Regions from separate parts of the Streptomyces sp. NPDC028368 genome, predicted to be linked through region 3. Evidence: riboswitches for the same ligand, from Rfam matches in the RefSeq annotation. Region 3 holds a riboswitch; each other region holds the start of a gene.

Region 1 (7,636 bases), on a different contig from region 3:
GTATTCGCCAGCGTGCAGTCGCTGGGCCAGTCCGCCCTCGACCGGCTTGCCCCCGATCACTTCGACGTCATCGTCATCGACGAGTTCCATCACGCGGTTTCGAAGACGTACCGACGCATAATCGACCACTTCCAACCGGCTGAGCTCCTCGGCCTGACGGCGACCCCAGAGAGAATGGACGGGCACAATGTCCAAGATGAGTTCTTTGACGGTCGCATCGCTGCCGAGATGCGTCTATGGGAAGCGCTAGAGAACGATCTCCTCAGCCCATTCCACTACTTCGGAATCGCCGACGACACCGACCTCGAGGCGATCACGTGGAAACGTGGTGCCTACGACACGGTCGAACTGAATACGCTCTTCACCGGGAACCGCGCCCGCGCGCAGCTGGTCCTCAAAGCTGTCCACGACAGAGTGGCCGATCCGCTCACGATGAAGGCACTGGGCTTCTGCGTTTCGGTTGACCACGCCCAGTTCATGGCCGACTTCTTCCGTCAAGCCGGATTCAACGCAACGGCTCTCGACGGAACCACTCCATCAGCAGAGCGGGCACGCGTTCTCGCGGCGCTGCGTGACGGCGCGATGCAGGTTATTTTTTCCGTAGACCTCTTCAATGAAGGTCTGGACATTCCTGACGTCGATACGCTGCTTCTTCTGCGCCCGACGTCCAGCGCCACCATCTTTCTGCAGCAGCTCGGCCGAGGACTCCGACGTACACCAAAAAAAGCGGCGCTTACCGTCTTGGACTTCATCGGGCAGCACCGCAAGGAATTTCGTTTTGAAGAGCAGTTCCGTGCACTCACCAACCTGACGCGTAATCGACTTGCGAAACACGTCGGGCTGGACTTCCCGCAGCTTCCATCCGGGTGCCAAATCACCCTGGATCGCAAGTCAAAGGAAAGAATCCTCGAGAACATTAAGAGCCAAGTAGGTGTCAAGGTCACACAGCTTGCGCGCGAAGTGGCCTCGTACGCCGAACCCAATCTGGCTCGCTACCTAGAAGAAAGCCAGCGCGACCTGCGGGAACTCTACAAGTCGAATAACTCCTGGACGCGGCTTCTGCGGCGCGCGCAGCTGCTGCCCGAAGCCGCACCAGAGGGAGAGGAGGCACTCCTCAAGCGCATCTCAGCGTTCCTTCACGTCGACGACCCGAGGCGAGTGGCTGCTTATGCCCGCATGCTCGACGACAGCGCGCCGCCGTACGACACACTCGACCCCATCGATCAGGCGTACGCGCGCATGCTGTTCTTCTCGCTGTGGCCCCTAGGCGGCGGCTTTGCCAGCTACGCGCAGGGGTTTGCCACGCTCCGTCCCCACACTGCGTTCAGAGCCGAGCTACGTCAGGTACTCGCGTACAACCTGGAACACACGGAGCACTACCCTGTTCCTCTCATTGGAGACCACAGCGCTATCCCGATGATGGTCCATGCTTCGTATAGCCTCGAAGAAATTCTGCCTGCTCTCGGACAGGCAGCGGTGAACGGTTTCAAGCCTGGGCACTTCCGCGAAGGCGTGCGGTGGTGCGAGAGCATCAATACGGACGCACTCTTGATCACGCTAGAGAAGGATGAAAAAGACTTTTCTCCACAGACGCGCTACAAGGACTACGCGATAAGCCCAAAGCAGTTCCACTGGGAATCTCAGAATCAGACCTCGGATACGTCACCCACCGGACTGCGTTACCAACAACACAAGGAGTGCGGCTCACACGTGCTGCTCTTCGTTCGCCGATTCAAGTCGACGGACATCGGCGGCCCTCAACCCTGGATGCTCCTAGGGCCGGCCGAATACGTATCTCATGAATCCAGCAAGCCCATGGGCATTGTCTGGAATCTCGATCACCCGCTGCCTGCGGATGTCTTGACGTACGCAGGTCACAACGACGTCTGAACACCTGCGGGTTACCACCTCCCTTAACCGGCACCTCGCCCGCGTCTGCTGACGACCACACGTAAAGTCGGGGGGAGTTGTCCCTTGATGAGGAGGTTGTACTGATGGCCGGAGCTCCTACGGCGATAGTGGCCGCAGGTGGGATTGTCGGTGGCTACGGCGTAGCCCGCTGGACGAAGAAGCGGCCCCTCGGTGGGATCGCGCTGGCGGCGGCCGGGGCCGTGGCGGCGCGGGAGTGGCAGCGGAAAGCCGGCGGGGTTACGGCTGCGGCGCTTGGTGGGGCTTATGTGGCGGCGTTCGCCGGGTCTCATCCGTTGGCCAAGAAGATCGGGGCCTGGCCTGCGGTGTTTGCGGCGGCGGGTGCGGTTGCGGTGGCGTCGTGGGTGGCGGTGGACCGTCGGGCGTAAGCGCCAGGTCGCAGGGGTGTTTTACGGGTGCGGGCCGGGAAATGTCCCCGGCCCGCACCCGTCTGTGCGCCCCTGCGGTCAGGCCGAAGCCTCCGTGAGGAGGGCCAGTTCGGCCTCCGTGAGCGTCAGGTCGGCGACCGCCAGCAGGGCCGGGAGCTGGGCGACCGTGCGGGCGCTGGCGATGGGGGCGGCGACCGTGGGCCGGGCGGCAAGCCAGGCCAGGGCCACGGTGGCGACCTCGGCGTCGTGGGCGGCGGCAACGGTGTCGAGGGCCTGGAGCACGCGGCGGCCCCGGTCGGTGGACACGTGCTTGGCGGCGCCTTCGGAGCGGGCGCTGTCGACGGTCGCACCCGGGCGGTACTTGCCGGTCAGGAAGCCGGAGGCGAGGGCGTAGTACGGGACCGCGGCCACGCCGTGGCGGGCGGCCACGTCGGCCAGTTCGCCCTCGTAGGTGTCGCGGGAGACCAGGTTGTAGTGGGGCTGGAGCGCCACGTACCGGGCCAGGCCCTCGCGGGCGGAGAAGGCCAGGGATTCCTCCAGGCGCCGCGCGGAGATGTTGGAAGCGGCGATCTCGCGGACCTTGCCGGCCTGGACGAGGTCATTGAGGGCGGTGAGGAACTCCGCGACCTCGACGGACTCGTCGTCGTAGTGCGTGTAGTAGAGGTCGATGTAGTCGGTACGCAGGCGCGCCAGGGACTCGTCGACCGCGGACTTGATGGTGGCGGCGGAGAGGCCCTTGTAGTCGGGGTGGGCACCGACCTTGGTGGCGATGACGATGTCGGAGCGATTGCCGCGGGACGCCAGCCAGTTGCCGATGACGGTCTCGGATTCGCCGCCCTTGTTGCCCGGGACCCAGGCCGAGTAGACGTCAGCGGTGTCGATGAAGTTGCCGCCGCCGGCCACGTACGCGTCGAGCACGGCGAAGGACTCGGCTTCGTCGGCCGTCCAGCCGAAGACGTTGCCCCCGAGGGAGAGGGGGAAGACGGAGAGCGAGCCAAGTGTTTTGAGTGTCGCGGTCATGCGTTGTTGCAGCGTTGGGGGGCGGGGACTTATTCCCCGCCCCCCACTCGCGTAGGCCGTGCCGTCAGACGCCGACCCCGTGATCGCGCAGCCACGGCATCGGGTCGATCGGGTCGCCGGCCCCCGGACGGACCTCCAGGTGGAGGTGCGGGCCGGTGACGTTGCCGGTGGCGCCCACGCGGGCGATGACATCGCCGGTACTGACCTTGCCGGAGGTCTTCACCATGGAGGACAGGTGGCAGAACCAGAGTTCGGTGCCGTCGTCGAGGGTGAGGACGATGCGGTAGCCGTACGAGCCGGCCCAGCCCGCCTGGGTGATGGTTCCGGAGTGAACCGCCTTGACGGGAGTGCCGGTCGGCGCCGCGAAGTCCTGGCCGGTGTGGTCCGCGGCCCAGAGGTCGCCGGCCTGGCCGAAGCCTGCGGTGAGGGTGTACGAGGCCACCGGGGTGATGAAGCTCTTGGCCAGCTCGGCGAGGCGCTCGGCCTCCGCCTTCCTGCGGGCCGCCTCTTCCGCCTTGCGCTGGGCCTCCACTTCCGCCGCCTTCTTGGCCGCCTGGGCCTGTTCTGCCGCCTGCTGGTGTGTGGTGGCGTCCTTCGCGGCCCGATCGATGGCGGCCGATTCGGCGGCGTCGCGCGCCTCCTGCTCGGCGGCGCCCTGCTGGGCGTCCGCCTGCTGAAGGATGCGGTTGCGCAGCGCCTCGCCCGCGCCACCGCCCTGGGCGGCCTCGTGCCGGGTGAGGCCTGCCTGGGAGAGGGGACCGGAGCCGGACGAGGAAGAGGGGGAGGAAGAAGAGGGGGCGGAGGCCGACGAGGGGGACGCGGACGAGCCGTCGGCGTCCGAAGCGGAGTCGGAGCCGGAGTCGGATATGAGGTCGCCTACGCCGGGGAGGGAATGGACGTCCGGCAGCTTGTCGGCGATGTCGTCGGCCATACCGCCGATGTCCGGCATCGATATCGGGACCGGCGGCCGGTCCTCCGCGGTGGCCATGCCGCCCGCGCCGACCGCCGCGATGACGCCGACGCCCAGGACCGTACCGCTGCGCGCGAGTCCGCCGCTGCGCTGCTTGGCCACCCGGTGCTTGCCTCGGACGGACCGGACGGACTCCTCGGTGGGGTTCCACTCTTCCCACGGTCCGTCGCCGTCGCGTACGCCGTCACGTTCGCGGTCGCGCACCCCGCCCTGGTAGACGACGCCGGGTCCGTCGAAACGGCCTCGGTCATCGAACGGTCCCCGGTCATCGGGGTCGGCGGACGAAACCTCGGGGGCAGGCCTGTTGGACGCCACGGGGGCGCACTCCTTTCCTTCCTTCGCGCCTACCGGGTTAGCTGACGGGTTCGGAGCAGGAAGGTCTCCTACGGGCGCCTCTGGTGGAAGGCGTCCGATTCACCCCAAGGTGGTGGTTCCCCGGTTCCCTCGGTGCAGTTCATGCAGGTCGTGCAGTTCATGCAGGTCATGCAGGGTGTGCGTGCAGGTCGCACAGGTCGTGCAAGATCGTGCAGGTCGCGCAGCTCGTGCCGACCGGTGCGGATTCGCCCGTTCCGTACGGATGCTGCTGCGTGCCCTCAAGACATGCGTGGCCTGCTGATGTGCTGACGTGCCGACATGCGTGACGTGCGGGACGTGCATGGCGTGCGCTTGCGGGATTCGGCGGCGGCGCGCGGTGCCGTCTCTTGCGACGGCTGGGACAACCGTGCTCCGTTATCGGACAGTAATAGAGATCGCGGCGGTTTTCCAAGCCCTCCCGCGAATCCGTATCCCCTGCGCACGAGCTTTGGCGTGGACTTTTTCACCCACCAGGGGCGCAAACCGGGCGACCTGACCGCCCCTCGCCAAACGATTCCATGCTGATTGTGCGTCAGTTGTTATGCGGAGGGGTGCCTGCTCATTACGGAGCGTGAGAGCAGTAACGTCGGATCATGGTCGTCAACGTGGTCAACGTCGTCAACAGCGCGCAGACAGTGGCGGATCGGTACCGCGAGTTCTCCTGGCAGCAGGCGCGGGGACGGTCCGACGCGCACGCGGAGTTGACCGCCCGGATCAGCCACGACGCGGAGTTCTGCGACCTGCTGTCGGGGTCGCTGCCGGCCGGGAACAAACAGGAGCCGACCCTCCTCCTGGCCGCCGTCCGCTATCTCGACGGCCCGCACGCCGAGCAGGGACCGCGCGACGAGGCGGCGTACGGACGCTGGCGCGAGTGGACGATCCGGCACTGGGACGAGGTCCGTACGGTCATCATGCGGCGCACCGACCGGACGAGCGAACCGGCCCGCTGCGCCACCCTGCTGCCGCTGCTCACCCGCCTGCCGCAGCCGCTCGCGCTGCTGGAGGTCGGGGCGTCGGCGGGCTTGTGCCTGCATCCCGACCGGTATCGATATCGGTACGAGTACCGGTACGCGCGTGCTGACGGAGACCTCGGCGCCACCCCGGACGCCACCCCGGACGCGGGCCTCGGCACGCCCCCGGGAGCGGCCCTCGGCGCGGAGTTCGGGGCCCCCGGGAGCCCCGTGACGTTCCGGTGCCGTACGACCGCCTCCGGACCCCACCCCGTGCCAGAGGCCCCCACCGGCCTCCCCGACATCGTCTGGCGCGCCGGCATCGACCTCGACCCGCTCGACCCCGTCGCCGAACGCGATGACCTCCGCTGGCTCCAGGCCCTGTGCTGGCCCGGAGACGGGGACCGCGGCGCCGGCGGTCAGGACCGTGCCGACGGGCTCGCGGCGGCCGTCGAGGCGGTCCGCCCCGCGCCCCGCCCCCGGATCGTCCGCGGCGATCCGCTCGACGAGCTGCCGGCGCTGGCCGCCGAGGCCCCGCCCGAGGCGACGCTGGTCATCTTCCACGCGGCCGTACTGCCCTCCCTCCCGCCCGCCCGCCGTGCGCAGTTCGCCCCTCTCGTACGGTCGCTGCTCGCCGAACGCGGCGGCCCCGGCCACTGGATCTCCCACGAGCACCACACCGCCCTCCCCTGGATGACCGCCCCGGCCCACCAGACCCTGCGCCCCGAGGACGCCCACCTGCTGACCCTCGCGCTCGACGGACGCCCGGTCGCCCTCACCGGCCCGCACGGCGAGAGCCTCCACTGGCTTCCGGAGAACACACCCGCCCGCTGAGCCGCTCAACCGACAGCCGCTACTCCCCCAGCGGCCGCTGCACCGCCAGCAGCGCCATGTCATCCGCCTGCGGCCCGCCCGTGTGCCGGGCCACGTCCTGGGCCAGTACGTCCAGGAGGGCGTCCGGCCCGGGGAAGTGGTGGCCGCGCAGCCGGGCCGGCGCGTCGTAGAAGCAGCCGGCCCGGTCCCTGGCCTCGGTCACCCCGTCCGTGAACAGCAGCAGCAGCGATCCGGCCGGGAAGAACGTCTCGTCCACCCGGTCCGGCCACCCCGCGATCTCGCTCATCCCCAGTGGCAGCGCGGCAGAGGCGGGGTTCAGTTCGCACAGCCCGCCGTCGGGGGTGAGCAGCAGCGGGGCGGGGTGACCGCGGTTGAGGATGCGCAGGACGGAGTGCGTGCCGGACGGGATCTCCGCCAGGACGGCCGTGGTGAACCCCTCGAACTGGTCCAGCCCCTCGCGCCGCCCGCCCTCCCGTTGCAGCGCCCTCTCCAGCCGGCCCGCCACCGCCTCCAAGGTGGCCTCCTGTTCGGCCGCCTCCCGGAAGGCGCCGATGACGATCACCGCGGCCTCCACCGCCTCCAGCCCCTTGCCCCGTACATCGCCGACGATCAGCCGTACGCCGTGCGGGGTGTCCTGCACCGCATAGAGATCGCCGCCGATCCGGGCGTTGGCCTGCGCGGCCACATAGCGTGCGGCGATCGCGAGTCCGCCGATGCGGTCGGGCGGCGTGGGCAGCAGGGCGCGCTGGGCGGCCTCGGAGACGTCGCGTACGGAGGCGAGGCGGGCGTCGCTCCGCCGTACGACCCGGTTGATGCCGAGGGCCAGGAAGGCGACCACCAGGACGGTCAGGGCCTCGGTGACCGACTCGGTGTTGTCCTTTGTGCTGTGGTACGTGACGACCACGTACTCGCCCACGACCGCGGCGGCGACCGTCAGGGCCGTGGCGGTCAGGGAGTAGAGGGGCGCCGCCACCAGGGGAGCGGCGGAGAAGAACGGCGCGGCGGTGTACTGGGGCGGCGTGCCCATGTCGAAGGCGAGGCCGCCGACTATCAGGATGGCGGGGAGCCAGCGGGCCAGGCGGCGGCCGAACGGGGACAAGCGGGCGCGGCGTGCCTTCCGCTCCCGCTCGCCCGTGCCGTTCCCACCGCCTCGAAGCATCCGCACCGGCCTCTTCCCGGCCTCTTCCACCGCCAAGGCTTTCGCCGCTGCC
Region 2 (7,636 bases), on a different contig from region 3:
GCCATCTCGGCTCGGTGCTGCAGGCCGCGCTCGCCGTCGTCGTCGGCATCGCGCTGCTGGCCGGCCCCTATCTCGTACGCATCACCCAGGACCTCTCCGAGGAGCGGCTGATGCGCATCCGCGCCCAGGAGCGTGCCGAGGTCGCCGCCCATGTCCACGACTCCGTCCTGCACACCCTCACCCTGATCCAGCGCAACGCCGACGCCCCCCGGGAGGTGGCCCGGCTGGCCCGCGCCCAGGAGCGCGAGCTGCGCGCCTGGCTCTACAAGCCCGAGGGCCGCGGCAAGGAGGAGGACGAGGAACCGGAGACCCTGGCGGAGGCGGTGCGCAGGGCCGCCGCCGAGGTGGAGGACCACCACGGCGTCCCGATAGAGGTCGTGGTGGTCGGCGACTGCCCGCTGGACGAGGCACTGGGCGCCCAGATGCAGGCCGCGCGCGAGGCGATGGTCAATGCCGCCAAGTACGGTGGCGAGGGCGGCGCGGTGCAGGTGTTCGCGGAGGTGGAGGGCCGTACGGTCTTCGTCTCGGTGCGCGATCGGGGCCCCGGATTCGATCTGGACGCGGTGCCCGCCGACCGGATGGGCGTACGGGAATCCATCATCGGCCGGATGGAACGCCACGGCGGCACCGCCCGGCTGCGCTCCGCCCCTGAAGGCGGCACGGTGGTCGAGCTGGAAATGGAGCGCAAGGAATGACGGGGGCCGGGGGCGGCCGCCCGGTGGCGGGCGGCAGCGGGCCGTGCCGTGTGGCGATACGGCGAGCGCGCGGAGCGCCGGAACACGACGGGACCGACGGGGCGTGACCCGTCATGACCGGGCAGACATGACCGGGCATGACGGAGGATTGCGGAGTATGGCGGATCAGGACGGGTCATGAGACGGGGCATGAGACACGCCATGGCGGATCACGACGGGGCCGGCGAATCATGACGGGTCATGACCGAGCAGATATCGAGGGACGGATGGACGACATGAGCAGCGACGACGCTCGGCAGGGGTACGCGGAGCCGGGCAAGCCGGGCGGCGGCGCAGAGCGGGACGGCGCGGAGCAGGGCGGCGCGGAGCGGGGCGAGGCCGGCGGGGCGGCTGAGGGGCGGACCGTAAAGGTCGTGCTGGTCGACGACCACCGGATGTTCCGTACGGGCGTCCAGGCCGAGATCGGCGAGACCGAGCGCACCCGCGTCGAGGTGGTCGGCGAGGCCGCCGACGTCGACCAGGCGATCACGGTCATCACCGCCACCCGCCCCGAGGTCGTCCTCCTGGACGTCCATCTCCCCGGTGGCGGCGGCGTCGAGGTGCTGCGCCGTAGCGCCGCCATGATGGCCGACGCCGAGCGCCCGGTCCGTTTCCTCGCACTCTCCGTCTCCGACGCCGCCGAGGACGTCATCGGCGTCATCCGGGGCGGTGCCCGCGGCTATGTCACCAAGACGATCACCGGGACGGACCTGGTCAACGCGATCTTCCGGGTCGCCGACGGCGATGCGGTCTTCTCCCCGCGGCTGGCCGGCTTCGTCCTGGACGCCTTCGCCTCCACGGACGCCCCGCCGGTCGACGAGGACATGGACCGCCTCACCCAGCGCGAGCGCGAGGTGCTGCGGATGATCGCGCGCGGATACGCGTACAAGGAGGTCGGCAAGCAGCTGTTCATCTCGGTGAAGACGGTCGAGAGCCATGTGTCGGCGGTGCTGCGCAAGCTCCAGCTGTCCAACCGGCATGAGCTGACGCGCTGGGCGGCGGCCCGGCGCCTGGTCTGAGCGGCGCCACCGGGAAGGGGGAACGGCGAGGGGACGGAGAGGGGACGGCGAGGGAACGGATGGAGGCGCCACCGGGGTCGGGAGAAGACGCGTAAAGAAGGGCCAAAGACGGGCAACCAGGACCGCGCGGATCGCCATCTAAGGGCGCGGAGAGGCTCACTGCCGAAGGCGGGGCCAGAACCACAGCCCACGTCCTTCGCGTATCTGTCCTGGAAGCGAGACCCCGATGAGCCTGACGGGCACGCCCTTCTTCCTCACCTCCATCGCGCTTCTGATAGTCGCCGTAGTCCTGCCGCTCGCCCTGTGGGGCCGGATAGCCGGGCCGCCTCTGGTACGCGGCCTCGCCCGGCTGCTGATGCTGCTGTTTGCCCAGGTCACCGCCATCACCTTGGTCTTCGTGCTGGTCAACAACGCCAACAGCCTCTACGACACCTGGGGCGATCTCCTCGGCACCGACAGCCATGTCCAGGCGGCGCAGGACCTCGGCCCGGACGGGATGGGCGGCCGGAAGATCAAGAACGAGCCCAAACAGATCCAGCACTTCCGCCCGTCGGACGACCCCAGGACGGGCCCCGGCGTCCGGATGACCGACCTCAACGGCCGGATCTCGGGCGTCAGCGGCGAGGTCTACGTCTGGCTGCCGCCGCAGTACAGCGACCCCGCCTACCAGCACAAGAAGTTCCCCGTGGTCGAGCTGCTGCCCGGCTACCCCGGTTCGGCGAAGGCCTGGTACGGGGCGCTGCATGTGGGCGAGCAGCTCGGGCCGCTGATGCAGCGCGGCGAGGTCAAGCCGTTCATCCTGGTGGCGCCGCGGACGAACATCCTCACCGGCGCCGACACCGGATGCGTCAACATCCCCGGCAAGGTCAACGCCGACAGCTGGCTGACCGTCGACGTACGCCAGATGGTCATCGACAACTTCCGGGCCGGCGGCAAGCCGGACTCCTGGGCGCTGGCGGGTTATTCGGCGGGCGCGCACTGTGCCGCCAAGCTCGCCCTGTCCCACCCCGACCGCTACCGCGCCGCCGTCGCCATGTCCGGCTACAACGACCCGGCGCTGGAGCCCGATTCCCTCGCCGGCAAGGACCCCAAGCTGCGCGTCGAGTCCAACCCGCTGCACATCCTCAAGGCCGCCAACGCCGCCGGACGGCCGCCGCGTACGGCCCTGTACGTCTCGGGTGCGGCGGGCGACGGCTACCAGGCCGGCATCGGCCTGCGGCAGCTCGCCAAGAGGCCGACGACGGTGACCGTGCACCAGATTTCGGCGAATGCGGGCGGCCACACCACGGCGGTGTGGCGGAACCAGGTGCCGGAGATCTTCCGGTGGCTGGGCACACAGGTCAGGGCCTGAGCGCGCCCCTCGAAGCCGACCGCCGGCCCCTACGCGGGCCGGGTCGCCGCCGCGAACGGCATTGTGTCGATGGGGGCGATGCGCACCGGTGCCCCCGGATGCGGGGCGTGGATCATCTTGCCGTCGCCGATGTAGAGCCCCACATGACTGATGCCGGAATAGAAGAACACCAGGTCGCCGGGGGCGAGTTGGGATTTGTCGATACGTGGCCCGGAGCTGATCTGGGTGTAGGTCGTACGGGGCAGCGAGACGCCGCCGGACTTCCAGGCGGCCTGGGTCAGGCCCGAGCAGTCGTACGCGGAGGGGCCGGTCGCGCCCCAGACGTACGGCTTGCCGAGTGCTGCGTGGGCGAAGGAAACGGCGCGTGCGGCACGGGAGTTGGCGGCCGGGGTGTCCGGGGTGTCCGGGGTGTCCGGGGCGGCCACCGGCCGGTCCTCCTCGCCCGTCATCCGCCGCCGCTGTTCGTCGGTCAGCCGGTCGAGCAGCGCCTCGGCGGAGTCCAGCTTCCGCATGACCGTGATGCGGTGCCGCTTCAGCGTGCCCTCGGTGTGCTCCAGCCGCTCCGCGGTGGCCTCGGCGCGGTCGCGGATCTGGCGGACGCTGCCGAGCCGGCGCGCATAACCGGCCACCGCGTTCGCCTGGTGGCTGCCCGCGCGCTCGAGGACCGTGGCGCCGTCCAGATAGCGCTGGGGGTCGGCGGACATCATCAGCCGCAGGGTCGGGTCCACGCCGCCGGAGCGGTACTGGCTCCCGGCCATCGTGCCCAGTTCGGCCCTGGCGGCGTTCAGTTTCCGGGTCCGGCGGGCGGCCTCGTCCTGGAGCCGGGCCAGCTCCGCGCGTGCGGTGTCGGCCTCTTCCCTGGCGCCGTTGTAGTGCTGCGTCGCCACCTCTGCCTCCTGGTACAGCGCGTCGACCCGGTCTTTGACCTGGGCGGGGGTGGGGCGGGGAGCGGCCTGGCCGGTGCCGTCGAAGGCTGCGGCGCCGGCGGCGCCGGCGAGGGCCAGGGTGGCGGCCGTACGGGCTGTCGGGTGGTGCTTGGTCCTGCGGTGCGACGCCACTGCGGCCGTCACTTCCTTCCGTACCGGCCGTGGGTCCATCGGCCGTCTGGGGAAGGACGCTAAACCTGCACGTCACGGCGTAGCTCCCAGATGCCCGGAATTGGCCGTTTCCGACCGGGAGTGATGTCGGGGTGAGCGCGCCCCGCCGCGAACGCGCCCCGGAGGGGCCTGGCCTGACCGAAGCGGCGATTACCGATGCCCTGCCGGAAAGCGCGTGCTATGCGGCGGATACGATCGCGCACTATGGACGTAGTAATCAATATCTTCGTCGGCCTGCACATCATCGGCATCGCCTCCCTCCTGGGCGGCTTTCTGACCCAGATGAAGGCGATGAGCGCGGGCACCGCCCGCTTTGTGCCGGCCATGCTGCACGGCGCGCTGACGATGCTGGTCACCGGCATCGTGCTGGTCGGGCTGAACGAGGCCCAGGACCACACCCTCAACAACATCAAGATCGGCATCAAGATGGCCGTCCTGGTGGTGATCCTGGCGCTGGTCTACGTCAAGCGGGACGACGAGAAGATCGCCAAGCCGCTCTTCGGTGCCGTCGGCGGGCTCACGGTGGCCAACATTTTCATCGCGGTGCTCTGGACCTGAGGCCCGGCGCCCGCAGAGACGACTCACCGCGCGGTCATCCCACTGAGGGGACGACCGCGCGGTGGCGTGTGGGGGGTGGCCGTGGGGGGTGGACTCCGGGGGGAGCGGGTCAGGCCGGGCGGACGCTCCCGTAGATCGGCATGTAGTAGATCGACTCCTCCCGGACGCTGGCGCCCGGGTGCGGGGCGTGGATCATCTTGCCGTTGCCTATGTACATCCCGACGTGGCTGATGTCGTCGTAGAAGAACACCAGGTCACCCGGCTTGAGGTCACCGGTGGCGACCCGCTGGCCGACCTTGACCTGGTCCCAGGTCGTACGCGGCAGATCGACGCCGGCCGCCTTCCACGCCGCCTGGGTCAGGCCCGAGCAGTCGTAGGAATTGGGTCCGGTCGCGCCCCAGACGTACGGCTTGCCCATCTGGGAGCGGGCGAAGGCGAGCGCCTTCTCGGCCTTGGTCGAGTACGAGCCGCCGTCAGTGGACCCGCCCCCGGTGGAGCCGCCGCCGGTCTGGCCGCCCGTCGAGCCGCCGCCGTCTTGCTGCCGCTGCTGCCGCTCCTTCTCCGCCTGCTGACGCGCCAGCTCCTCGGCCCGGCGCTTGGCCGCCGCCTCCTTCTTGCGCTCCAGCTCCGCCAGCCGGGCCTTCTCCTGCACGGTCAGCCGGGACAGCAGCTGCCGGGTCTCGGCCAACTTGCTCTGGACGGACCGCTTGGACTCCTGCAGCGAGGCCTGCGACGTCTGGAGCCGCTCCAGGCTCCGGGTCGCCTCGGCGCGCTGCCGGGCGGCCGCCGCCTGCTGCTCCTCGTAGTTCGTGACCGCCTGCTTCTGCCGGCCGGTCAGCCGCTCCATGAGGTGCGTACGGTCGAAGAAGTCCTGCGGGTCCTTGGCCAGCATCAGCTGCGCCGTCGGGTTCATGCCGCCGGTGCGGTACTGCGCCGAGGCGAAGGTGCCCAGCTCACGCCGGGACTCGTTCATCTTCTCCGCGCGCTTGGCGGCCGCATCGAGCAGACCGTTGACGGTGGCGCGCTGATGTTCGGCGCTCTCCTTGGCGGCGTTGTACTTCTGGGTGGCCACCTCGGCCTGACGGTAGAGCCCGTCGACCTTCTGTTTGACCTCTTCAATGGTGGGCTTGGGGGCCCTCGGGGCGGCCCCGGCGGACTGCGAGAGCAGGGTGACCGAGGCGAGGGCGGCGGTGGTGAGCCCGGCCGCGGTACGGCTTCCGGGCGAGGTGAGAACGCGGGTGCGCGGCTTGCGATGCGACGCCAAGGCCGGCGACTCCTTCCGTGGACCGCCTACCGGGTTAGCTGTCGGGTTCGGGCGGTGTCGCTGACGGAAGGCTTGCCCTACGGTCGCTGCGTCCGCCGCTGGCGGCCGTAGTGATCGATTCACCCCGGTGGTGCTGGTGGGTCCCCGGCTCCGGGTGCCTGAGGGCAGGGCCGGACTCGGCGGAGGCGGCCCGTGCGGACGCTGTCGTCCACGGGGATGCGGGCTGCCCGAGCAGGCACGGTAGCCAACTCGTGTGGCCCCTGTGAAGGCTGATGTTCGATATGCCCGAAACCTTTTCGTTATCTGAGGAGAAGTTGAGGCGAAGGGGCAGCGTGGCGAAGGGGCCGCGCGGTGGAAGGCGTGGCCGGAAGACGATGCCGGGCAGCCCTGGAAATGTGGTGTGCCGCATACCGGATGCCGGATCTGGTCAGGTGGGGGCGGGCTGTCAGTCCGGCGGCCTAGACTCGGTGGGCGATGAGCAGCCTCTTTGACGACAGCTTCCTGGCGGATCTCGGCCCCAAGGGCGAGGACGAACATCCGCCGCCCCCCGAGGACGAGCACGGCCCGGCCCCGGAGGAGATTCCCGCCGACCTCTTCGGGGGGAAGTTCGACGCGCCCGTGCCCAAGGAGGCGTACTACCGCGACGGCGCCGCCCGCCCCGTCGTGGACCCGGCCGCGCTGCTCGAGGGCCTCAACGACGAGCAGAAGGCCGCCGTGGTGCACACCGGCGGCCCGCTGCTGATCGTCGCCGGCGCCGGCTCCGGCAAGACCCGGGTGCTCACCCACCGCATCGCGCATCTGCTCGCCGAGCGCCATGTCCACCCCGGCCAGATCCTCGCGATCACGTTCACGAACAAGGCCGCCGGCGAGATGAAGGAGCGCGTCGAGGACCTGATCGGCCCGCGCGCCAACGCCATGTGGGTCTCCACCTTCCACAGCGCCTGCGTGCGGATCCTGCGCCGCGAGTCCAAGAAGCTCGGCTTCACGTCCTCCTTCTCGATCTACGACGCCGCCGACTCCAAGCGCCTGATGGCCCTGGTCTGCCGCGATCTGGATCTGGACCCCAAGCGCTTCCCGCCCAAGTCCTTCAGCGCCAAGATCTCCAACCTCAAGAACGAACTCATCGACGAGGAGACCTTCGCCGGGACGGCCGCCGACGGCTTCGAGAAGACCCTGGCCGAGGCGTATGCGATGTACCAGTCGCGGCTGCGCGAGGCCAACGCCCTGGACTTCGACGACATCATCATGACGACGGTCAATCTCCTCCAGGCCTTCCCGGATGTCGCCGACCACTACCGCCGCCGCTTCCGCCACGTCCTGGTCGACGAGTACCAGGACACCAACCATGCCCAGTACACCCTCGTCCGCGAACTGGTCGGCGCCGGCACCGCCGAGATGCCCGCCGCCGAGCTGTGCGTCGTCGGTGACGCCGACCAGTCGATCTACGCCTTCCGCGGCGCCACGATCCGCAACATCCTCCAGTTCGAGGAGGACTACCCGGACGCGACCACGATCCTCCTGGAGCAGAACTACCGCTCCAGCCAGACGATCCTGTCCGCCGCCAACGCCGTCATCGAGCGCAACGAGAACCGCCGCCCCAAGAACCTCTGGAC
Region 3 (7,636 bases):
GGGCCTACGGGCGGCCGAACCACACCCCACGGAAGCGCGCCCGCAACACGCGTGAAACCGCGCATCCCCTGGGTCGATGAGTCCTAGGACCTTCGAATGAGCGCCCCTCGGCGGGAATCTTCAGTCGTGAGGCGGTTTTTTCATGTGAAGGATTTCACGAACTTTTTTTCCGGACGCCCGCGACACCCCCTCCCGAGCCCCCCGAAAGCCGCTCAGAAAGCATTCCTCCCGCTCAAAAGCCACGACGCCAAAGGGCGTTGCCGGCGTTTTCGCATGGCTTGGCGTGCCAGGGCTGAACTCATCGATCGTCGGAGGCCGTTGGGCGGAAGCGGTCCTCGCGTTTCGGTTCAGCACAGCGGCACAGCGGCACAGCGGCAGCTCCGAGCCATCGACCGGCCTGCCGCCATGCGCGCGACGTCTACCGCAACATCTGAGAGCGGGCCGCCGGAGGCTTACTCGTCATCCAGCGCGGCGTGCCAGGCGATGCCGTCCAGGATGTCGTGCTCGCTGACCACGACCTCCTCGGCGCCCATGCGTTCCATGATCGACAGGAGGACGAGCGCGCCGGCGGCGATCACATCCACCCGGCCGGGGTGCATGACGGGGTTGGCCGCGCGTTCGGCGTGGGTGGAGGTGAGGAGGCTGCCGGTGATGTCGCGGACCTGGGCGAGGGAGATCCGGGAGTGGTGGATGGCCTCGGAGTCGTAGTGGTCCAGGCCCAGGGCGATGGCGGCGACGGTGGTGACGGAGCCGGCCAGGCCGACGAGGGTGGCGGCCTGGGTGAGGGGGACGGTTTCCTCGGCGTGGTCCAGGGCCTTGGCGATGTCGGCCTTTATGGCGGCGATCCGGTCGGGGGTCGGCGGGTCGCTGATCTTGCCCTCATGGACGAGGTGGCGCTCGGTCATACGGACGCAGCCGACATCGACGGAGCGCGCGGCCCGCACGGAGCCGTCGCCGAGGACGAATTCGGTCGAGCCGCCGCCGATGTCCACGACCAGGTAGGGCGGCGCTACGCCCACCCGTCGCCCGCCACCGCCCTTCGCGGGAAGGCGCTCCGCGCCTGCAGCCTCGTTGCCGGCCAGTTCCTTCGTGGCGCCGTTGAAGGAGAACTCGGCCTCCTGGTCGCCGGTGATCACCTCGGGCTCGACGCCCAGGATGTCGACGACACCGCGGACGAACTCCTCGCGGTTCTCGGCGTCGCGCGAGGCCGAGGTGGCCACGAAGCGGATCTTTTCGGCACCCAGTTCCTTGATCAGCGCGGCGTACTCGCGGCAGGCGGCGAAGGTGCGCTCCAGCGCCTCGGGGGCCAGGCGGCCGGTCCGGTCGACGCCCTGGCCCAGCCGGACGATCTGCATCCGGCGGTCCAGGTCCTTCAGTTCACCGGTCGCCGGGTCCAGGTCCGCGACCAGCAGCCGGATGGAGTTCGTACCGCAGTCGATGGCGGCGACCCGCTTCACTTGGCGTCTCCTTCAGGGGTGTCCTGAGCTTCGGAGGTGTCCTGGCAGGGGCTCACGCACGGGCCCTTCTTCCACCATTCCGGGAGCATGGCGATGGCCTCGTCACCCAGCGGGTTGACGCCGGGGCCGGCCGCGAGCGAGTGGCCCACGAGCACGTGCAGGCACTTGACCCGGTCGGGCATGCCGCCCGCGCTCGGGAAGCCCTTGAGCACGTCGATGGCGTCCCGGCGCCGGATGTAGTCCTCGTGGGCCGCGCGGTAGGCGGCGGCCAGCTCCGGGTCGGTCTTCAGCCGCTCGGACATCTCCTTCATCACGCCGTTGGCCTCCAGCGTGCCGATCGCGGAGGCCGCACGCGGGCAGGTGAGGTAGTAGAGCGTGGGGAAGGGCGTGCCGTCCTCCAGGCGGGGCGCCGTCTCGACGACGTCCGGCTGCCCGCAGGGGCAGCGGTGCGCGATGGTGCGCAGGCCGCGCGGCGGGCGGCCCAGCTGCTCCTTGAAGGCGGCGATGTCCGCGGCGGTGGGCTCGGTGGGCTCGGTCTGGGGCGGGGCGGTGTCCATGTGCGCTTTCGATGGGAGAAGGGAGTGGGGAGAGAGGGGCCGGGAGGTGAGGCGGGCGGGTGGCGGGGACGAGCCCCCGTTGTCGACAGTACGGCTACGGCGATGGCCGGGGCCACGGCTCCGTGACCGTACCGGCTACCGTCTGTCCGCGGAGTCGACCGAGGCCCACAGGTTCTCGTACCAGGGGCGCCGGGCGGCCTGGGGCGCCCGCTTGGCCGTGCCGGTGCCGGAACCGTCCTGCACGATATAGCCGGTCTCGCCCGGCATGACGAAGTGCAGATGGCGCCGGGCCTGCTGCTCGACGTACGCGGGGTCCTGCCAGCGGGCCTTCTGGTCGCGCAGGTTGTCCAGCGTCCGGGCGGCGTTGTCGGCCTTGCGGCGCTGGTCGGCGATGTCCGAGCGCTGGGAGACGTACTGCCTTATGGGATAGGCGAGCGCGACGACCAGCGAGCACATCACCAGGGCCAGCAGCGCGGCGCGGCCGGTGAGGCGGTTACGGCGGGCCGGGCGGGCGCGGTAGACCCGGGCGGCCGCCCGGGACTCGACAAGCGCAGTGCCGAGCGCCTTGAGCCGGGTCGCGGTCGAGAACCGGTCCGCGGGCACGTCGCCTCCCCTTCCGTTCCGACGCCTTCCGGTGCCGGCGTCCGCCGTCCCGGCGTGTGCCGGCCCGACCTCTGCCGTCCTGGCGTCCTAACCACGTACGTCCCCGGCAACGGTACGGGACCGTTGCCGGGGACGCAGGAAGCTGGAGCTCTTGGCCGTTGGCCGAGCGCCCTCAGCCCTTACTGTGCTTACTGGTTCGCAGAGCGCTGCATCTACTTACCGAAGCGCGGGAAGGCGCTGCGGCCCGCGTACACCGCGGCGTCGTCGAGGATCTCCTCGATGCGCAGCAGCTGGTTGTACTTGGCGACGCGCTCGGAGCGGGCCGGGGCGCCGGTCTTGATCTGGCCGCAGTTGGTGGCGACGGCGAGGTCGGCGATGGTGACGTCCTCGGTCTCACCGGAGCGGTGCGACATCATGCACTTGAAGCCGTTGCGCTGGGCCAGCTCGACGGCGTCCAGGGTCTCGGTCAGCGAGCCGATCTGGTTGACCTTCACCAGCAGCGCGTTGGCGGAGTTCTCCTCGATGCCGCGGGCCAGGCGCTCGGGGTTGGTGACGAACAGGTCGTCGCCGACGAGCTGCACCTTGGCGCCGAGCTTCTCGGTGATGACGTGCCAGCCGGCCCAGTCGTCCTCGAACAGCGGGTCCTCGATGGAGACCAGCGGGTAGGCCGCCACCAGCTCCTCGTAGTACTCGGTCATCTCGGCGGCCGAGCGGTCCTTGCCCTCGAACTGGTACTTGCCGTCCTTGTAGAACTCGGAGGCGGCGACGTCCAGGGCGAGCGCGATGTCCTGGCCGGGGGCGTAACCGGCTTCCTTGATGGCCTCGAGGATGAGGTCGAGGGCCTCGCGGTTGGAGCCCAGGTTCGGGGCGAAGCCGCCCTCGTCGCCCAGGCCGGTGGCCAGACCCTTGGCCTTCAGGACCTTCTTGAGGGTGTGGTAGACCTCGGTGCCCCAGCGCAGCGCCTCGGAGAAGGACTCCGCGCCGATCGGGGCGATCATGAACTCCTGGATGTCCACGTTGGAGTCGGCGTGCGACCCACCGTTGAGGATGTTCATCATCGGGACGGGCAGGACGTGCGCGTTCGGGCCACCGAGGTAGCGGAACAGCGGGAGGTCGCTGGCCTCGGAGGCGGCGTGCGCGACGGCGAGGGAGACGCCGAGGATGGCGTTGGCGCCCAGCGAGCCCTTGTTGTCGGTGGCGTCCAGGTCGAACATCGCCTGGTCGATCAGCCGCTGCTCGGTCGCGTCGTAGCCGACGAGCTCCGGGCCGATCTGCTCGATGACGGCCAGGACGGCCTTCTCCACGCCCTTGCCCAGGTAGCGGTTCGGGTCACCGTCGCGGAGCTCGATGGCCTCGAAGGCGCCGGTCGAGGCGCCGGACGGCACGGCGGCACGGCCGGTGCTGCCGTCGTCGAGGCCGACCTCGACCTCGACCGTGGGATTACCTCGCGAGTCGAGAATTTCGCGGGCTACGACGACGTCGATGGACGGCACGTTGTCTCCTTCATGAGTGTCTGGAGTTCTGCAGCACGAGCCTAACGGCCCCGGGCAGGTCCGCTTGCCGTTGGCCCGCTTCGTGGGACGAAAAGAGGCCCAAAGGCCCGGTTCACGGGACGTTTGGGTGCATTGTTCGCCAGACGGTTAAAAGCACGGGAAGCCGCTGGTGGGCGCGGTGCCCCGGATTGGCGTACGGAGAAGCCCCGCCCGGCGCGCTGGGGGGAGTGGCGCGCCGTGACGGGGCTGTCCGGGGGAGGAACGGGCCCGTCGCCCGGGCCCGCGGGAGTCCCGGTCCGGGGACGGCTCAGATGCTGAGCTGCTGACCCGGGAAGATCAGGTTCGGGTTGCCGCCGATGACGGACTTGTTGTTCGCGTAGACCGACTTCCAGGTGGTGCCATGCGCCTTGGCGATCTTGGCGAGGGTGTCACCGGACTTGACGGTGTAGTTGCCCTTGCCGTGCGACGGCTTGGGGGCCGGCTGGACCTTCTCCTGCTTCGGGGCCTGCTGGGTCTGCTTCGGCGCGGGCTGGGCCTTCTTCACCTCGACCTTGGAGGAGGTGTTGAGGTCGGGCGAGGGGCCACCGGCGGTCAGGTTGCCGGCACCGGCGCAGGACCAGGCACCCGGGCCCTGGATGGCGAGGAGCTTCTCGGCCGCGGCGATCTGCTGGGCCTTGGTGGCCAGGTCGGCGCGCGCCGCGTACTGGGTGCCACCGGCGGCGGCCCAGCTGGAGTTCGAGAACTGCAGGCCGCCGTAGTAGCCGTTACCGGTGTTGATCGACCAGTTGCCGCCGGACTCGCACTGGGCGACCTTGTCCCAGGTGGCGACGGAGGCGGCGGAGGCGGAGGTGGCGCCCATCATCGGGACGGCGACAGCGGCACCGGCGACACCGGCGAGGGTGGCGATGCGGACGGCCTTGGACGGACGACGGTGCTTGCCCTTGATCAGCATGTTCGTTCGTTTCCTCACCGACGCCTGCGAGGTGAGCTGTCGGGTTCGGGCCGTGTGAGTGCCCGGCCGCGTGTGCTGTACACGCGGCTTCACCCCAAGCCGGTTGACCCGCTTTCGCGGGCGGGGCCGGCGCTTACCTTGGGTCCCCCGCTCCTGCCTTCGGCGCTTGCGCGTCAAGTGCCTCCGACCACCGGCAGGATTCGGCGTGTGATCGAAGGGCCCGCTTTGGCGAGCGGTCCCGACCGTAAGCAGTAATCCCCTTGGTGTTCAAACCCCACTATCTGAACCCAGTTGACCGTTTTTGATCACTAGAGATTCATATTTCCGCAGGTCGGCCGTGGTGCGGAATCCGGCGGACCAGCCGGACACCGCACCACGGAACGAGACGCTTGTCTCACTTTCGCCAAAAGGGGCCAAACCGGCGGTAACTACCCTGCCACGTGCCCGAGATCGAGCAGCTGACCGGGCTGGATCAGGTCCGCGTCGGACCCGATCGTCTTCTCGTTGCGGTCATAGAGCGCGGGCCAGCCGCCGGGCAGATCGTGGGCCTGGGCGATGGCTGACAGGCTGTCACCGGCGCGGACGGTGTAGTCGCCGGCGGGGGCGGACGGGTCCGTACCGGGGTCCGTACGAGGCGCGTCGCCGCCGCGGGAGGCGTGGCGGCCGGAGGGCCGGTCGCCGTCGCCCGCGTCACCCTCGCCCTTGCCGCCCTTGCCGTCCTTGCCGCCCTTGCCGTCGCCGCTCTCGTCGGCGTCGCCGCGGTGCTTGCCCTTGGCGGGGGTCTGGGTGGGCGCGGGGTCGTCGGAGCCGTCCCGGCGGCCACTGTCGTCACCCGAGGGGTCGGACGGGCCGGACGGATCCGCGGGGTCCGACGCCTCGGGGGACGAAGGGGACGGCGTCGGCGTCGCGTCATCGGACGGGCCGGCGGAGGGGTCCTCGGACGGTCCGGCGGACGGGTCATCGGACGGGTCATCGGACGGGGCGGACGGATCGGAATCCGACGGGTCCGTGGAATCCGACGGCGCGGGCCGCGGCGTGCTCGTACTGCCCGGGTTGACCTCCGGCGCACGGCCGTCCTTGGTCAGCCCGGCATTCACCGCGCAGCTCGGCCAGGCGTCCGGGCCGCGGTCGTCGAGCATGGACTCGGCGACGGCTATCTGCTGGGCGCGGCTGGCGAAGTCGGGGCGCGAGGCGTACGAGATGCCGCCGTACTGCTCCCACATGTCCTGGGTCAGCTGCAGGCCGCCGTAGAAGCCGTTGCCGGAGTCCGAGCTCCACATCCCGCCGCTCTCGCACTGCGCGACCCTGTCCCAGGTCGCGGTGTCGGCGGCGTGCGCGCCGCTCGCGCCGAGCAGCGGCAGTGCGATGCCGGCGCCGGTCACTCCCGCCGTGACAAAGATGGCCGGTGCCTGACGGGGGCGACGGTGTCGGCCGTTCCCGGAGCGCATGCGGTTGCCTTTCGAGCGGCGGTTGAGTTGTCGGCCGAGCCGGTGTGGTACGTCGAGCACGTCGAGCATGGCGTGTACGACGAAGAGGTCGGGCACGTCGAGCACGTCGCGTACGCCGGATACCTCGCGTACGTCGAACCGGTGAGCGACTCGGTGGGTCGAAAGGTAGCCGGGGTTACGGGTAGTCACAAGTCGGTGTAGCGGAGATCACGCAAAGGTCACGTGACTGACGCCTCGTCAACTCTTTGGTAATCGCTGGTCAGCCCCGCTCCGGTGTGAACTCCACCGGCAGGGACCGCAGTCCGCGCATGATGAGCCCGCCACGCCAGCGCAAATCGTCAGGTTCCGCGGCAAGCCGGATGTCCGGGAGCCGGGTCAGCAGCGTCGCGAGGGCGGCCTGCCCCTCCAGCCGGGCGAGCGGTGCGCCCAGGCAGTAGTGGATGCCGTGCCCGTAACCGAGGTGCTGGTTGTCACGGCGGGTGAGGTCGAGGACGTCCGGCTCGGCGAAGCGTTCGGGGTCGCGGTCGGCGGCGGCCAGGACCACCAGGACCGGGTCGCCCTCGGCGATCCGCTGCCCGCCCAGCGTCAGTTCCTCGGTCGCGAACCGCCAGGTCGCCAGCTCCACGGGGCCGTCGTAGCGCAGCAGTTCCTCGATGCCGGTGGCGAGCAGATCGGTGTCGCCCGCCGCCATCGACTTCTGCAGCAGTTCGCGCTGGGCGGGGTGGCGGAGCAGCTGATAGGTGCCGTTGCCGATGAGGTTGACGGTGGTCTCGAAGCCGGCGAAGAGCAGGATGAACGCCATCGCGGCGACCTCGTTCTCGGTGAGGTGCTCGCCGTGGTCCGAGGCCCGGATGAGCCCGGAGATCAGATCCTCGTCCGGCTCCGCGCTCTCCCCCAGGGACTCGCGCTTGCGGTGGATCAGCTCGGCGAGATAGCCGCGCATCTTCTTCACGGAACGGGCGACTCCGCCGCGCGGCCCTCCGCCGTGCCGGATCATCATGCCCGCCCAGTCGCGGAAATCGTCCTGGTCCTCGCGCGGTACGCCGAGCAGATCGCAGATCGCGTAAATGGGGAGGGGGAAGGCGAACTCATGGATCAGATCCGCCTCCCCGCGCTGCGCGAACCC
Region 4 (7,636 bases), on a different contig from region 3:
CGGGGCCGACGGTGAAGGGGAGTTCGGTGACGACCAGGCCCTTGCGGCGGGCCGATACGGTCTCCACGGTGACCGTGGCGCGGATCTTGAAGGTGCCGCGGCCCTTCTCGTACGCGTCCCGTACGCCGCTCAGGCCCACGATCCGGCCGCCGGTCGGCAGATCGGGACCCGGCACGAAGCGCATCAAGGTGTCGAGGTCGGCGTTGGGATGCTTGATCAGATGGCGGGCCGCGGCGATCACCTCGCCGAGGTTGTGCGGCGGCATGTTTGTCGCCATACCGACCGCGATGCCGGATGCGCCGTTCACCAGGAGATTGGGGTACGCGGCGGGGAGGACCACCGGCTCCTGTTCCTGGCCGTCGTAGTTCGGCGCGAAATCGACGGTGTCCTCGTCGATGGACTCCGTCATCAGGGACGTCGCCGAAGCCATCCGGCACTCGGTGTACCGCATCGCGGCGGGCGGGTCGTCATTGCCCAGCGAGCCGAAGTTGCCGTGGCCGTCCACCAGCGGCAGCCGCATCGAGAACGGCTGCGCCATACGCACCAGCGCGTCGTAGATGGACGCGTCGCCGTGCGGGTGGAGCTTGCCCATCACCTCGCCGATGACCCGGGCGCACTTGACGTACGAGCGCTCGGGACGCAGGCCCATCTCGTTCATCTGGTACAGAATGCGGCGGTGCACGGGCTTGAGACCGTCGCGGGCGTCCGGCAGGGCGCGGGAGTAGATGACCGAATACGCGTACTCGAGGAAGGAACCCTGCATCTCGTCGACGACGTCGATGTCGAGGATCCTCTCCTCGAAGTCGTCCGGCGGCGGGGTCTTCGTGCTGCGGCGGGCCATCGCGGCTGCGGCTCCTTCTGCTGCGTCTACTGCCGATGCGGGATCAACAATGTCGGGTCGGTCAACAATGCCGGGTCGGTCAACACTGCCGGGTCAACCGGAATTGCCGGTCGACCGGATGTCGGATCGGCCGGCCGGCGAATCGGTCAGCCTGCGGATCGACCCGTGAGTCTGCCTGAGTCTGACGCGCACCATTGTGGACCGCCCCACTGACAACGCCGACCGCGACTCCCCTTTCGGCTCCCCAGGCCGCCGGGCAGGCCCTCCGTACGGGTCCGCTCGTCCGGGAACTTCGCCAGATGTCGGCGCGCTTGCATACAGTGACAGAACTTCCTCGCAAGCGGATCGAAGGGACGTACATGCCCATGGGTCACACGGCCACAGAACGAGCCGGCTCCGGCGGCCTGACAGCGACCGAGCACCGGCTGGCCAACGGCCTGCGCGTGGTGCTCTCCGAAGACCACCTGACCCCGGTCGCAGCGGTATGCCTGTGGTACGACGTCGGCTCCCGCCACGAGGTCAAGGGCCGTACGGGCCTGGCTCACCTCTTCGAGCACCTCATGTTCCAGGGTTCCGGGCAGGTGAAGGGCAATGGCCACTTCGAGCTCGTACAGGGCGCCGGCGGATCGCTGAACGGCACCACGAGCTTCGAGCGCACCAACTACTTCGAGACCATGCCCGCCCATGAGCTGGAGCTCGCGCTCTGGCTGGAGGCGGACCGGATGGGCTCGCTGCTGACCGCGCTCGACGACGAGTCCATGGAGAACCAGCGCGACGTCGTCAAGAACGAGCGCCGCCAGCGCTACGACAACGTCCCCTACGGCACGGCCTTCGAGAAGCTGACGGCCATGGCGTACCCGGAGGGGCACCCGTACCACCACACGCCCATCGGGTCGATGGCCGATCTGGACGCGGCCTCTCTGGAGGACGCGCGGGCGTTCTTCCGTACCTACTACGCGCCCGGCAACGCCGTCCTGTCGATCGTCGGGGACATCGACGCCGAGCAGACGCTGGCCTGGGTGGAGAAGTACTTCGGCTCCATCCCCTCGCACGACGGCAAGCAGCCGCCGCGCGACGGCTCGCTGCCCGGCATCATCGGCACCGAGCTGCGTGAGGTCGTGGAGGAGGAGGTGCCCTCCCGCGCCCTGATGGCCGCCTACCGGCTGCCGCACGACGGCACCCGTGAGGCGGACGCCGCGGATCTCGCACTGACCGTCCTGGGCGGCGGCGAGTCCTCCCGGCTCTACAACCGCCTGGTGCGCCGCGACCGCAGTGCCGTTGCCGCCGGCTTCGGCCTGCTGCGGCTGGCCGGGGCGCCCTCGCTGGGGTGGCTGGACGTGAAGACCTCCGGTGGTGTGGAGGTCCCCGCCATCGAGAGCGCCGTCGACGAGGAGCTGGCCCGCTTCGCCGCCGAGGGGCCGACCCCCGAGGAGATGGAGCGCGCGCAGGCCCAGTTGGAGCGCGAATGGCTGGACCGCCTGGCCACGGTCAGCGGCCGCGCCGACGAACTGTGCCGCTTCGCCGTCCTGTTCGGCGACCCGCAGCTCGCGCTGACCGCCGTCCAGCGCGTCCTGGACATCACCGCCGAGGAGGTGCAGGAGGTCGCCAAGGCCCGGCTGCGCCCCGACAACCGCGCGGTGCTTGTGTACGAACCCACCGAGCCGACCGCTCCGGCCGATGCGGCCGCCGACACCGAGGACGAGGAGGGGGAGCGGTGAGCGACTCCACCACCCGCGCAGATTCCGCCGTGACCACCATGGACTTCCACCCCCAGCCCAAGGGCGGCGCACCCAAGCCCTGGGCATTCCCGGCCCCCGAGCGCTCTCAACTGGCCAATGGGCTCACCCTCCTGACCAGCCACCGCCCCGGCCAGCAGGTCGTCGCCGTCGAGATCAACCTCGTCGCGCCTCTGGAGGCCGAGCCCGAGGGCCTGGACGGTGTCGCCACGATCATGGCGCGCGCTCTGTCCGAGGGCACCGACAAGCATGACGCCGAGGAGTTCGCCGCTGAGCTGGAACGCTGCGGCGCCACCCTGGACGCGCACGCCGACCACCCCGGCCTGCGGGTCTCCCTCGAGGTGCCGGTTTCCCGGCTGCCCCGTGCGCTCGGCCTGCTCGCCGACGCGCTGCGCGCCCCCGCCTTCCCCGACAGCGAGATCGAGCGGCTGGTGCGCAACCGCCTCGACGAGATCCCGCACGAGCTCGCCAATCCGGCGCGGCGGGCCGCGATGGCGCTGTCCAAGGAGCTGTTCCCGGCCACTTCCCGGATGTCGCGGCCGCGCCAGGGCACCGAGGAGACCGTCGAGCGCATCGACGCCGCGGCGGTACGCGCCTTCTACGACGCCCATGTACGGCCCGCCACGGGCACCGCCGTGATCGTCGGCGACCTCACCGGCGTCGGCCTGGAGGCGGTGCTCTCCGACACCCTCGGTGCCTGGCGCGGTTCGACCGCCGAGCCGCTGAAGGCCTCGCCGATCACCGCCGACGACACCGGCCGCGTGGTGATCGTGGACCGCCCCGGAGCCGTCCAGACGCAGCTGCTGATCGGCCGTATCGGCGCCGACCGGCACGACCGGGTCTGGCCCGCCCAGGTGCTCGGCACGTACTGCCTGGGCGGCACCCTCACCTCCCGGCTGGACCGGGTCCTGCGTGAGGAGAAGGGCTACACCTACGGGGTGCGGGCCTTCGGCCAGGTGCTGCGCTCGTCCGCCGACGGGAGCGGCGCCGCGATGCTCGCCATCAGCGGCTCGGTGGACACCGCCTCCACCGAGCCGGCGCTGCAGGACCTCTGGAAGGTGCTGCGGACCCTTGCGGCAGAGGGGCTGACGGACGCCGAGCGGGACGTCGCCGTGCAGAACCTCGTCGGCGTCGCGCCGCTGAAGTACGAGACCGCGGCGGCCGTCGCGGGCACGCTGGCCGACCAGGTGGAGCAGCACCTCCCGGACGATTTCCAGGCCCAGTTGTACGCCCGCCTCGTGGAGACCGGGACGGTCGAGGCGACCGCGGCCGCCGTCAATGCCTTCCCCGTGGACCGTCTGGTGACGGTGCTGGTGGGTGACGCCGCCCAGATCGCCGAACCCGTCAAGGGGCTCGGCATCGGCACGGTGACGATCGTCAGCGGCTGAAGCCCCGCCGGCTGACTGCCGGTCATATATCGATAAAGCGGCTCCCGTGGTGCAGGTCCACCACGGGAGCCGCCGTATGTCCGGAATGGTGTGGCTGGTTGCCCGATGCCCCTGTGGCGTACGGCACAAAGAGCCGGTTCTGTTTGCCGATTGAAAGATGTCCCGATTAGCGTCGGTGCGGCTGTTCGTCACAACTCCGCCACAACAGTGGCACCGGACAGTCATCGCCGAGTCCCCGTACGGCGCGAGCCAGGGGAGCCGGGGACCCACACGTCCCCTGGGGTGAATCGGACCCCTCTCCGGAGGAGCCCGTAGGAGACCTTCCTGCTCCGAACCCGTCAGCTAACCCGGTAGGCGAGAAGGAAGGAAAGGACAAGCCACCACATGGCGTTCACCCGTGCTACCGGGAAGCATCGTGGTGCGAGCCGCACGGCTCGCAGGACCCGCAAGTTCGCAGGCGTGGCCACCCTCGCGGCCACCGGTGTCGTCGCCTCCGTGGCCTCGCCGGCGCTGGCCGCCACCAGCGAGGCACACGCCGAGGACACCGGTCTGCGGCAGGCCGTCGTGATGGGCGACGAGCTCGCCAGCCGCGTCGAGGCCCAGGCCGATGCGCAGCAGGCGGCCGCCGATGCCGCCGCCGCGCAGGCCAAGGCCGAGGCCGTGGCCAAGAAGGCCGCCGAAGAGGCCAAGCGGCTCGCCGAGGCAGCCAAGAAGAAGGCCAAGGCGGAACGGGAGGCGAAGGAGCGCGCGGCCCGCGACGCGGAGCGCAAGCGCCTGAACGCCTTTGTCGCCCCCGTCGCCGACTCCTACGTCTCCACCGGGTACAAGGCCTCCAGCAGCCTGTGGTCCTCCGGCAGCCACACCGGCATCGACTTCCACGCCGCCACCGGCACCTCCGTCCACGCCGTGGGCGCGGGCACCGTCGTCGAGGCCGGCTGGGGCGGCTCGTACGGCAACAACATCGTGATCAAGATGCACGACGGTACGTACACCCAGTACGGCCACCTGTCGTCCATCGGTGTCTCCGTCGGCCAGAGCGTCACCCCCGGCCAGCAGATAGCCCTCTCCGGCGCCACCGGCAACGCCACCGGCCCGCATCTGCACTTCGAGGCCCGCACCGGCCCCGACTACGGCTCGGACATCGACCCCATCGCGTATCTGCGCGCGCACGGCGTGAACGTCTGACGTCCGCACGCACTGGTGGAGCCCCGGTCATCGGCCGGGGCTTCCGTGTTTCCGGAGCGCGCCATGCGCCGGTCCGCCCGGCGCATGGCCAAAAAATATCCATGAATTTCCGGAGGCCGTCGGAAAAGCTGTCCCGGTCGAATAGAGTCACGGAAAACCCGCCGATCGGCGGCGTTTCCCGGGGATTACGGCGGAGGCGCAGACGATGCGAGGCCATCTTTCCGCGCATGCGGTGTGCACGGCGATTCGCGACGACATCATTTCCGGTGCGCTGGTGCCGGGCAGCCGGCTGATCGAGGAAATTCTCGCCGCCCGCTACGGCGTCTCCAGAGTCCCGGTCCGGGAGGCGCTGCGCACCCTGCAGTCCGAGGGCTTCGTCACCACCCGCCACCATGCGGGCGCCTGTGTCGCCGAGCCCACCGAGCAGGAAGCGGCCGATCTCCTGGACATCCGCGCCCTGTTGGAGCCCCTGGGTGCCGCCCGCGCCGCCGCCCGCCGCAGTCCCGCCCACCTCAAGGTGCTGCGCGGTCTGGTACGGCTCGGCCGTGACCGTGCCCGGCACGGTCACCCTGCGGACGTGCGCCAACTGGACGGCTGGTTCCACGAGACGCTCGCCCAGGCGGCCGGCAGCCCCAGCCTGACGTCGTTGCTCACCCAGCTACGGCGCAAGGTCGAGTGGATGTACACCGTGGAACTGCCCGCGCGGGCCACCGAGTCGTGGGACGAACACGGCGCGGTGCTGGACGCGGTGGCCCGGGGCGACGCGGAACGGGCCCGCGCCCTGATGGCGGCTCATATCGAGCGCTCCCTCCCGGTATACCGACTGCGCCGCCCCGCCGCGGCCGTGGTGAGCGATCCGAAACGGCCCGTCAACACGGCGCGCGCCCGTAATTAACATGGGGTCTGTATACAAAGAGGTGCGGAATAATTGCGGGGTGGGAGCGGGGAATTCTGCCCGGTGTTCGGGGTCCCATATTTCTTTCCGCGTTTCCATGTCCGGGTAATTCGCGACCCTGGATTTCGGTATGTCGCGCGGTGAATTTCCGTCCGAGCGGTCTGGTACTGCGAATCGTCCCCGCAACGAACCGTTCCAGAAGGAATCGCCCTACGAGGAATCGCCCCACGGCGAATGCTCAGGGAGCGGAACGGGACCGCAGCAAAGCCCCCCCCCGCAGCAACCCCCGCAACACCCCCCACAGCAAACGGCCCCGCGGCAGCGACCGTTTCCGGTCACTGCCGCGGGGCCGCGGCCAGAGGGGCCAGGGAAATCCTGACGGGCTCAGAACGAGTCAGAAGGACCCGGAAGGGCTCAGACGGCCTCAGACGGTCTCGGGGAGCTCGTCCAGGCCCTCGGCGACGAGCTTCGCCAGGCGGTCGAGCGCGGCCTCGGCGCCCTCGGCGTCGGAGGCCAGCACGATTTCCTCGCCACCCTGGGCGCCCAGACCCAGGACCGCGAGCATGGAGGCCGCGTTGACGGGGTTGCCGTCGGCCTTGGCGATCGTCATCGGGACGCCGGCCGCGGTGGCCGCACGGACGAAGATCGAGGCGGGGCGGGCGTGCAGGCCCTCGGCCCAGCCGACATTGACGCGGCGCTCAGCCATGGTGGTGCCCTTCAAGTCGCGTGACTGTTGTCTAGACCAGTCTCTCACGCTGCCAAGGGTGCTCGGCAGCCCTGGTTTGTGACCGAGCGTACGCATGCCGAGCCGGTTGTCAGTACCCCGCCGTACGCTTATCCGCATGCAGACGCAGCCGGATCACGCGTACCCCACCCACTGGGAAGCCGACGTGGTGCTGCGCGACGGCGGCACGGCGCGGATCCGTCCCATCACCGCCGATGACGCCGAGCGGCTGGTCTCCTTCTATGAACAGGTCTCGGACGAGTCGAAGTACTACCGCTTCTTCGCGCCCTACCCGCGGCTGTCCGACCGCGACGTCCACCGTTTCACCCACCACGACTACGTCGACCGGGTCGGCCTCGCCGCCACCGTGGGCGGCGAGTTCATCGCTACCGTCCGTTATGACCGGATCAACGACCAGGGCCTGCCCGCCAAGGACCCCGAGGACGACCAGGCCGAGGTCGCCTTCCTGGTCCAGGACGCCCACCAGGGCCGCGGCGTCGCCTCCGCCCTGCTGGAGCACATCGCCGCGGTGGCGCGCGAGCGCGGCATCCGCCGGTTCGCCGCCGAGGTGCTGCCCGCGAACATCAAGATGATCAAGGTTTTCACGGACGCCGGCTACACCCAGAAGCGCACCTTCGAAGACGGTGTGGTCCGGCTGGAATTCGACCTCGAGCCGACCGAGCAGTCCATGGCCGTGATGCGCGGGCGTGAGCAGCGCGCCGAGGCCCGTTCCGTCCAGCGGCTGCTCGCCCCGGGGTCGGTCGCCGTCATCGGGGCGGGCCGCGCTCCCGGAGGCGTCGGCCGTTCGGCCCTGCGCAATCTCCTCGACTCCGGCTTCACCGGCCGCGTCCACGCCGTCAACCACTC

The links. Region 3 has a riboswitch for cyclic di-AMP ahead of ACZ4S3_RS26380 (transglycosylase family protein). Riboswitches for the same ligand answer to the same signal wherever they lie in the genome.
Region 1: another riboswitch for cyclic di-AMP. It lies ahead of ACZ4S3_RS15115 (M23 family metallopeptidase); the one in region 3 lies ahead of ACZ4S3_RS26380 (transglycosylase family protein).
Region 2: another riboswitch for cyclic di-AMP. It lies ahead of ACZ4S3_RS27205 (C40 family peptidase); the one in region 3 lies ahead of ACZ4S3_RS26380 (transglycosylase family protein).
Region 4: another riboswitch for cyclic di-AMP. It lies ahead of ACZ4S3_RS33915 (M23 family metallopeptidase); the one in region 3 lies ahead of ACZ4S3_RS26380 (transglycosylase family protein).

What each region holds. Positions count from the first base shown of each region.
Region 1 covers NZ_JBVHTY010000005.1:489,383-497,018, reverse strand. Annotated here, with positions in the region: partial or broken gene ACZ4S3_RS15130 (DUF3427 domain-containing protein) at 1-1,890, shown strand, start outside; gene ACZ4S3_RS15125 (hypothetical protein) at 1,995-2,297, shown strand; gene ACZ4S3_RS15120 (aldo/keto reductase) at 2,376-3,317, opposite strand; gene ACZ4S3_RS15115 (M23 family metallopeptidase) at 3,382-4,602, opposite strand; cyclic di-AMP (ydaO/yuaA leader) riboswitch at 4,615-4,747, opposite strand; gene ACZ4S3_RS15110 (DUF2332 family protein) at 5,235-6,425, shown strand; gene ACZ4S3_RS15105 (PP2C family protein-serine/threonine phosphatase) at 6,445-7,584, opposite strand.
Region 2 covers NZ_JBVHTY010000013.1:17,459-25,094, reverse strand. Annotated here, with positions in the region: gene ACZ4S3_RS27230 (PspC domain-containing protein) at 1-695, shown strand, start outside; gene ACZ4S3_RS27225 (LuxR C-terminal-related transcriptional regulator) at 962-1,753, shown strand; gene ACZ4S3_RS27220 (alpha/beta hydrolase) at 1,980-3,104, shown strand; gene ACZ4S3_RS27215 (C40 family peptidase) at 3,134-4,174, opposite strand; gene ACZ4S3_RS27210 (hypothetical protein) at 4,406-4,759, shown strand; gene ACZ4S3_RS27205 (C40 family peptidase) at 4,869-6,023, opposite strand; cyclic di-AMP (ydaO/yuaA leader) riboswitch at 6,032-6,215, opposite strand; gene pcrA (DNA helicase PcrA) at 6,498-7,636, shown strand, end outside.
Region 3 covers NZ_JBVHTY010000012.1:115,309-122,944, forward strand. Annotated here, with positions in the region: gene ACZ4S3_RS26360 (Ppx/GppA phosphatase family protein) at 453-1,457, opposite strand; gene ACZ4S3_RS26365 (DUF501 domain-containing protein) at 1,454-2,014, opposite strand; gene ACZ4S3_RS26370 (FtsB family cell division protein) at 2,150-2,617, opposite strand; gene eno (phosphopyruvate hydratase) at 2,830-4,110, opposite strand; gene ACZ4S3_RS26380 (transglycosylase family protein) at 4,418-5,062, opposite strand; cyclic di-AMP (ydaO/yuaA leader) riboswitch at 5,069-5,237, opposite strand; gene ACZ4S3_RS26385 (transglycosylase family protein) at 5,491-6,699, opposite strand; gene ACZ4S3_RS26390 (cytochrome P450 family protein) at 6,770-7,636, opposite strand, start outside.
Region 4 covers NZ_JBVHTY010000019.1:119,430-127,065, forward strand. Annotated here, with positions in the region: gene ACZ4S3_RS33900 (DNA gyrase/topoisomerase IV subunit A) at 1-841, opposite strand, end outside; gene ACZ4S3_RS33905 (M16 family metallopeptidase) at 1,207-2,559, shown strand; gene ACZ4S3_RS33910 (M16 family metallopeptidase) at 2,598-3,965, shown strand; cyclic di-AMP (ydaO/yuaA leader) riboswitch at 4,181-4,336, shown strand; gene ACZ4S3_RS33915 (M23 family metallopeptidase) at 4,350-5,150, shown strand; gene ACZ4S3_RS33920 (GntR family transcriptional regulator) at 5,356-6,045, shown strand; gene ACZ4S3_RS33925 (HPr family phosphocarrier protein) at 6,470-6,751, opposite strand; gene ACZ4S3_RS33930 (bifunctional acetate--CoA ligase family protein/GNAT family N-acetyltransferase) at 6,888-7,636, shown strand, end outside.